One region of the Kocuria sp. JC486 genome, then DNA from elsewhere that is predicted to be linked to it. Evidence: riboswitches for the same ligand, from Rfam matches in the RefSeq annotation. Region 1 holds a riboswitch; the other holds the start of a gene.
What was found. A riboswitch is a leader RNA that binds a small molecule or an ion and turns the genes downstream of it on or off. The one in region 1 is predicted to bind thiamine pyrophosphate.
Positions count from the first base shown of each region.

Region 2: it holds a riboswitch for thiamine pyrophosphate, as region 1 does, so the genes downstream of both, thiM (hydroxyethylthiazole kinase) here and GWK18_RS05400 (ECF transporter S component) in region 1, are expected to answer to the same signal.

Region 1 is NZ_JAAOZS010000007.1:31,420-35,453, forward strand. It holds gene GWK18_RS13400 (ATP-binding cassette domain-containing protein) at 1-1,954, opposite strand, end outside; gene GWK18_RS05400 (ECF transporter S component) at 2,086-2,721, opposite strand; TPP riboswitch at 2,803-2,905, opposite strand; gene GWK18_RS05405 (DUF4235 domain-containing protein) at 3,006-3,257, opposite strand; gene mnhG (monovalent cation/H(+) antiporter subunit G) at 3,353-3,754, opposite strand; gene GWK18_RS13405 (monovalent cation/H+ antiporter complex subunit F) at 3,751-4,034, opposite strand, start outside.
Region 2 is NZ_JAAOZS010000001.1:236,899-240,932, reverse strand. It holds gene GWK18_RS01065 (Rne/Rng family ribonuclease) at 1-1,249, shown strand, start outside; TPP riboswitch at 1,334-1,431, shown strand; gene thiM (hydroxyethylthiazole kinase) at 1,467-2,264, shown strand; gene thiE (thiamine phosphate synthase) at 2,261-3,004, shown strand; gene GWK18_RS01050 (bifunctional hydroxymethylpyrimidine kinase/phosphomethylpyrimidine kinase) at 3,001-4,034, shown strand, end outside.

The DNA.
Region 1 (4,034 bases):
CGATCACGAACCGCGCGGGCAGGCGCAGGGTGCGGGCGAGTCCGTCCGCCAGGTCGGTGGGATCCGTGGTGAGGAGCAGCATCAGCCCGGGCAGCGCCAGGGCGAGCCCGCGCAGTGAGATCGCGGCCCCGGCCGCGACCGACCCCTGAGTCAGCGTCATAGGCCCTACGGACACCAGCGGCGGGCCCGAGTCCTCGGCTAGGAGCGCGGTTCCCCACCCGGACAGCAGCGCGGCCAGGACCAGCGGCCAGGCGGCGAGCAACAGCCGCAGGGGACGTTGACCCGCCAGCGACAGTGCCGCGAGTTCGCCCAGCAGGATCAGCCCCGAGGTGATGGGGTCCGCCGAAAGGATCAGCGGGACAGTCAGTGCGACGGCGCACGCGAGCTTGGTGAGTGCGTCACGGCGTTCGAGCCAGCCTCCACCGCCCCTGGTGGTCAGCGGAGCGGGAGCGTCCGGCTGCTCGACGGACGGCGCGGCGTGCAGCTCGATTTCCCGGGCACCCAGGGCGCGGATCAGGTCCCGGTCGTGGGTGACGACGACGACGGCTCGCCCCGCTCGCACCTGATCGGCCAGCAGGTCGACCACCGACCACCACGTCCGTGAATCCTGCCCGAAGGTCGGTTCATCCAGAACCAGGATGTCGGGAGCAGCGGCCATGACGGTTCCCACCGACAACCGCCGCTTCTGCCCTCCGGAGAGGGTGAACGGATTGGCCTCGGCCAGGTCCGTGAGTTCCAGGCGTTGGAGCAGTTCCTCGACCGTGGAGTCGATCCGGTCCTGAGACCACCCGGCTCGGCGGGGCCCCTCGGCCAGCTCGGCCCGGACGGATTGGGTGAGGAACTGGTGCTCGGGTTCCTGGAACACGGTGCCCACGCGAGTGACCAGTTCGCGGCCGGCCCACGCCGATGGATCCGCCACGGTGTCACCGGCCAGTGCGGGTTGGGCCTCGACCGTTCCGCCTGCCGGGACCAGAAGCCCCGCGAGGGTCAGGGCCAGGGTCGATTTCCCCACCCCGTTGTTCCCGGTCACCGCAGTTGCGCTCCCCCGGCGGACCGTGAGGTCCACGGGCCGCGCCGCCGGCGTTCCCGCGTTCAGGTGCTCTGGAACGGGCCTGCCACGGCGGGCCAGCCGTCGTCGTCCGGCGAGCGCCCGTGAGCCGGGCTGGTCCCGGGACACCTCGAGACCGACGGCGCGCAGCAACGGTTCACCGTCCGTCGCCGGACTCACGACCGGTTCAGGTGCGGGCGCATCGGGAACCCACACGCCGCGCTCGAGCAGCACCCGGCGCCGCCCGGGGTCCCCGAAGACCTGCCCCGGGGTGCCGTCGTGCTCCACACCGCCCGCGCCGAGCACGACGACCCGCTCGACCAGGTCCGTCCAGACCTCGGTGCGGTGCTCGACCACGATCAACGTCGCACCGGTCTGCACCGCGACCGCTTCGACGGCGTCGCGCACAGTGCGAACACCTTCGGGGTCGAGGTTGGCGGTGGGCTCGTCCAACAGGAGCAGCCTCGGCCGCATGGCGGTGACACCCGCCAGGGCGAGTCGCTGCTGTTGTCCACCGGACAGCGCCTCGGTGTCCCGGTCGAGCTCAACGGCCAGGCCGACGGCGTCCAGGGTCTCGGTGACCCTCGGCCAGATCTGCTCGGTCGGGACGGCCAGGTTCTCCGGACCGAAGGCGACGTCGTCGCCGACCCGCGCGAGCACGATCCCCGATTCGGGGTCCTGTTGGAGCAGCCCGGTCACGGTGGCCCGGTCGGCGGCCGGGGCGCCGTCGACGAGCAATTCTCCGAGCGGCCCCTCGGGGCCACCGGGCGCATCGCTTGCCCCTTGCTGAACCTCCAGCTCGTCGGTCTCGCGGCGTTCGAGGACACCGGCCAGTGCGTGGAGCAAGGTCGACTTGCCGACCCCGCTGGGGCCCACGAGCAGGACTTTCTCGCCCGGTCGGATCACCAGGTCCAGTCCACGGGGCGAAGGGAGAGCTCGCCCCGGATGCTGCCAGCCGAATCCCCGGGCTTCGACGAGTGCGCCCCCTGTGCCCTGAGCCGGTGTCTGTTCAGCGGAGCCCGACACCGCTGTTCCCGTCAACGCCCGGAAGCCAGGGCGGAAAGGACGCCGGTACCGCGCAGCGCCCGGACCAGCAGCCACATCGCCACACCCGCGATGACGGCACCCGAGAGGGTCGCCAGGGCCACGTACACCCCTTGGTGGGCAACCGGCCATTCGTAGTAGTAGAGCACGCACTCGGAGATGCTGCCGAACAGGCCGGACAAGGCACCCGCGGCCGCAGCCACGCCGAGGCCGGCCCGGCGGTACCGCACCGCGGCGAAGACCAGCTCGGCACCCAAACCTTGCACGATCCCGGAAATCACCACGGTCAGCCCGAAGTGAGTTCCCATGACACCTTCGAAGATCGCCGCGAGGAGTTCGCACAGCAGGGCGGCACCCGGTTTGCGGATGATGAGCCCGCCCAGGGTCCCGGCCACGAGCCATCCACCGAGCATCAGACCGGCGGCGGGCGGATACGCCACGGACGCACCGGTGATCACGGGGTAGATCAGATTGGACCAGGCCCAGAAGATCACGCCACCGGCTGCGGCCAGGACGGCCAGCACCACCAGGTCCACCACCCGCCAGCGCAACGCGGCACCGGTGCGGGTCGCCCGGCGTGGAGAACCGTTCGAGCCGGTTCCCGGGCTGTGAGATGTTGTTGAGGTCATGGCTTCCTCCTGCGGGGACGGACCGTCAGTCCGTCCCGGTCTCAGGAGGGGGAGGTGGGCACCGGACGCAGCCGGTGCAACACCTCGAGATACTCGACTCCCTTCGCCGGTACTAACCGGATCAGGTTCGAGGGTCTGCGGTCTCCCGCACTCTCAGCGCTCGCGCGCTCCCCTGTCGTTCGTTTTCAGTGCGTGCCCACTCTACCAATGCGCGAAGGCCGGTTGCCGCCCGTTCTCACGGGTTGGCAACCGGCCCTCGACGACCGTCGGCAAGGGGCCGGGTGTCAGGACTCGCCCTGGTTGCTTTGCATCTTGGTGACCTGACGGGTCACTGCCACACGCACCACCGTGGTGACCACGCCGGTGATCACGGCCCACAGCAGGATGTCAGCCCACCGCTCCTCAGGATCCGGGTTCTTGGCGGGCGGCGGGTTACCGGTGAGCTTTGCCCACACGGCACCCAGTCCCTTGTTCGCCGCCGTGACGCCCGCGAGGGACGCCGCGGTTCCGGCCAGGCCCACAACCTTGTCGTTCATGTTCTCTCCTTACCCGGACGCGCAGGTCCGTGGTGGACGGGTGGCACGCCCAGTCCTAGCAGGACCGGGTGCACCAACGCGGTTCATGACAAACACTAGCGCGACTGGTCCTCCGAGCCATCAGCCCACTGCTCAAGTTGTGATTCGACCGGCGTGTTTTCGCGCAGAGCAATCGCCAGTTCGTCCTTGACCACGCCTTCCTCCTTGACGTGCTTGCTCCGGTAGCTGGCCCGTCCCACCATGTGAGCGCTGACGGGTGCCGTCAGGAGCATGAACACCCACCCCAGCAGGGCCAGCGGCAGCAGGGCCCACGCCCGGTTCATGACGATCACGGCCAGCAGGACGCACAACAACCCGAGCACCTGGGGCTTGGTGGCCGCGTGCATACGCGTGAGGACATCCGGCAGTCGGACCAACCCCACCCCGGCGGCGAACGCCATGAGGCACCCCACCAGCAGTAATACGGATCCGACGACGTCCAGAACGGTCTGCATCATCGGCCCTCCGTCGCGGACGTGTCCTGCGTGCTCTGCCGCGGCGCCTCCGCGTCCTCCCAGGCCGAACCGCCACGACCCGCGTCCGGGTGTCGAGAGGGACGGGACTGCACGAATCGTGCGAAGGTCACGGAGGCCAGGAAACCCACCAGGGAGATCATCACCGTGAGAATCATGTAGTCCGTGGTGCCCTTCCACACCATGTCCACGCACACGGCCGCGGCCACGATGGCCAGCAGCACGTCACTGGCCAAGACACGGTCCAGCAGGGACGGCCCCTTGA
Region 2 (4,034 bases), on a different contig from region 1:
GGTCGAGTGCCTGGGCCGGGACCGCACCAAGCACCAGGTGGCCGAGGTGACCTCCCTGGGTCTGGTCCAGATGACCCGCAAGCGCATGGGCACCGGGCTCTTGGAGATTTTCAGCGAACCCTGTGAGGCCTGTGAGTCCCGCGGCGTGGTCATCCACGACCACCCCCTCAAGGGCAAGGGCGGGGTCTCCACTGACTCCCACCGCAGCCAGCGCAACGAACGCAAGCGCAGCCGTCGCTCGGGCTCGGGCCAGGGGAACGCAGATCGCGGCAACGCCAAGGACACCGGTGATTCGGGTCAGTCGGGCGAGAACCCGAAGGATGCCGAGGACGCCAAGCGCGCCCAGGCCACCCGCAACGCCTTCGCGGCCATCGCCTCGGCCTCTCACCACGACGATCCCAAGGGCGAGTCCGCCACCGGCGCCGACACTTCCGGGGAGGCCGCCGACTCGCACCCCGCGGCTCAGTCTTCGAACACGGGGGCCGACGACGCGCGAAGCGCCGGTAACGGTGACACCTCCGCACCGGATTCCGACCGTCCCGACGCCGGGTCGGACTCCTCGGGCGACGGCGGCAGGCGCCGTCGGAAGCGCCGCGGAAAGCGGTCCCGCAACCGCGGCCAGAACGATTCGGGCTCCGAGAACCGGGGAGACGACTCCAGCGCTTCGGAGAACGGCGCCTCGAATGGTGCTGCACAGCCGGGCAAGCCCGCGGAATCCGGGCAACAGAACGACCAGACCACGCAGGAAAAGCAGCCGGAACCATCTCGGAACCAGCCGACGGAACCCCAAGGTGCCGCCAAGGCCTCCGGACAATCCGAGCGTCCGGCCCGCCCTGCTGCGTCGGACTCGGCAACGGTCCCGGACCGCTCGGTGTCCGCGGCGCGTCGTCGTCGCGGGGCTCGACGTGCTGCCGCTCCGGTCGCAGCACCCGACACCGAGTCCCAGCCGACGGCGCCTCAACCGGCCGGCCCCGTGACCTCCGGATCCGCCTCCGTGGTCTCCGGTTCGACGGGCGACGACGGCGCCTCCTCCCGCGTGACGATCGCCGGTGAGGTCATCGAACTGCCCCAGGGCACGTCGTCTTCGAGCGGGTCAGGTGCCGGGAGTTCGGTGCCGTCCTTGGACTCGTTGGCCGACTCCCTGGGAGAGCGGGCACCGGGCCAGACCTCCCCGCAGCGCAAGCGACGGGTGCGCCGGGCGTCTGCACCGACGTCGGCCCCGCGGAGCTCTGACTCCACGGAAGGCTGAGGCGCCACGGGTTGACGACAACCCGGCAAGGCAATCAACAGTCACCGACTGGACATCCGGGGTTTCCGGGGTCCAGTCTTGGTGACACGTGACACGGGGTGCCGCGCACTGCGCGGCTGAGAGCAAACCCGTTGAACCTGATCTAGCTCGTACTAGCGAAGGGATTGTCGCCTTGCCACAGGGCTATGCGTCATCTTCATCATTTCCGTCCGACCGCTTGTCCGTCCTGCTCGCCGATCTGCGCGCGGGCCGTCCGCTGGTCCAGTGTCTGACCAACTCGGTGGTCACCAACTTCACGGCCAACGCCCTCCTGGCACTCGGGGCCGCCCCGGCGATGACCGACATCGTGGGGGAAGCCGGGCCGTTCGCCCAGATCGCCGACGGCGTGTTGATCAACCTGGGCACGCCCACCCCTGAACAACGCGCGGCCATGATCGAAGCGGCAACCGCGTGCAAGGCCACCGGTACGCCTTGGATCCTCGATCCCGTGGCCGTGGGCGCGCTGCCCATCCGGACCGCGCTGGCCGCCGAGCTCCTGGAACTGGGGCCCACGGTGGTCCGCGGCAACGCCTCCGAGGTCATCGCCCTCTGCGGCGGGGCCGGGGGGCGGGGCACAGATTCCACGGTCCAACCGGAAGACGCCCTCGACGCCGCAAGGACGTTGGTCATCCGTCACGGCGTGGGCGCGGTGGCGATCTCGGGGGAGACCGACCTGATCGTGGGTCCGGACGGCGTCTGGACCGTTCCGCACGGACACCCCTATCTCACGCTCGTCACCGGCGGGGGCTGTGCACTGGGCGCCGTCATCGCGGCGTTTGCCGCCGTGGCCCAGGATGCCCAGGAGGCCGCCGTGGCAGGCAGCGTGGCCTGGGAAGTTGCCGCCGAACTCGCCGCGTCCGAAGCGGCCGGCCCGGGGAGCTTCGCGGTGGGCCTGCTGGACCGGCTCCACGGACTCAGCCCCCAGCTGCTCCGCGACCGCAGCGCAGTCACTTCCCTGGAGGTGGCGCAGGCATGACCGGCCACCAGAACACCTCTGAGTCGAGCGGAGAGGCCCGTGCCCGATCGGTGTTCGACCCCGCCGATCTCCTGCTGTACCACGTGACCGACGGCGCCTTGAGTGCCCCGCGGTCCGTGCCCGACGTCGTCGAAGCCGCGGTCGACGGTGGAGTGACCATGGTCCAGGTCCGGGGCAAGGACCTGGGAGGGGCCGAGTTCCTGGACCTGGTCCAGGCCGTGGCGACGCGAGTCGGGTCACGGGTACCCGTGCTGATCAATGACCGCGTGGACGTGTACCTGGCCGCCCGTGAGCGCGGACTGGCGGTTGCGGGAGTTCACGTGGGGCAGTCGGACATCCCCGTGTCCGACGTGCGCGCAATCTGCGGTCCCGCCGCGATCGTGGGGCTCTCCGCCGCCCAATCGACCGAGTTCGACGCGGTGCGACTCCTGCCGGAAGGCACGGTGGACTACATCGGCATCGGAGCTGTCCACACAACCAGTACCAAGCCGGATCATCCCGAGCCCCTGGGCATCGACGGCTTCCGCGCAGCCCGGGCCTGGTGCCCCGTACCGGCGGTGGCCATCGGCGGAGTCCGGGTCGAGGACTGCCCACCTCTGCTGGCCGCGGGGGCCGACGGCGTCGCCGTGGTCTCGGGGATCTGCGCGAACTCGGGAGACCCGCGGTTGGCCGCGACCCAATACAGGGAGGCCCTCGGCGTAGGGAGCGCGTCCGCGTCGGGGGAAGGGACGAACCCTTGAGCACGGACCAGACCATCTCCAGCATCCAGTCGAACGTCCGCAAGGTCCCGCGCGTCCTGTCAATTGCCGGGACGGACCCGACGGGCGGGGCCGGACAGCAGGCGGATCTCAAGACCTTCGCCGTGTTGGGTGGATACGGGATGAGCGTGGTCACCGCCGCCATCGCCCAGAACACCCGCGGCGTGCGGCTCGTGCACTCGGTGCCCACTGAGGTCATCACCGCGCAGCTCCAGGCGGTCTCTGACGACGTGACGGTCGACGCCGTCAAGATCGGCATGCTCGGTTCGGTCGACGTCATTGCAGCGGTCAATGACTGGCTCCAAGCGAACCGGCCACCGGTCGTCGTCCTGGACCCCGTCATGATCGCGACCTCCGGTGACCGGCTGCTGGCTCAAGAGGCCGAGGAGGCCCTGCGCGATCTGCTGCATCGCGCGGATCTGGTGACGCCCAATCTCCCCGAACTCGCAGTGCTTGTAGGGGAGCCGGTGGCGGAGGACTGGTCGACGGCGCTGGAGCAGGGCCGGACCCTGGCCGAGCGCCACAACGTGTTCGTCCTGGTCAAGGGTGGACACCTGGCCGGGGATAGGACCCCCGATGCCCTACTGGCCCCCGGACAGCCCGAACCGGTCTACCAAGCGGCCGGAGCCAAGGTTCGGACCAACAACACGCACGGGACCGGATGCTCGCTGTCATCGGCCGTCGCCGTCCTGGGGGCACGGACCGGTGACTGGTCGGTTGCCGTGGGAGTCGCTCGCGAGTGGCTCCGTGGCGCCCTGACCCACGCCGACGAACTCGAGGTCGGCCAGGGCAACGGCCCGGTCCACCACGGCCACCATCTCGAAGCGCATCTGGTGCAGCTCCTGACCGATTGGGCGAATGGCATGGGACAGGAAGGTGGTGCCGGTCCGGAAAAGGGCGCGGACTCGTCCTTCACGGAGCAGCTCTGGGCCCGGACAGGGGACATCAGGAGCCAGATCGACGACGGCCGTTTCGTCCCCGCGCTCGGTCAGGGCACGCTGCCCCGGGACGT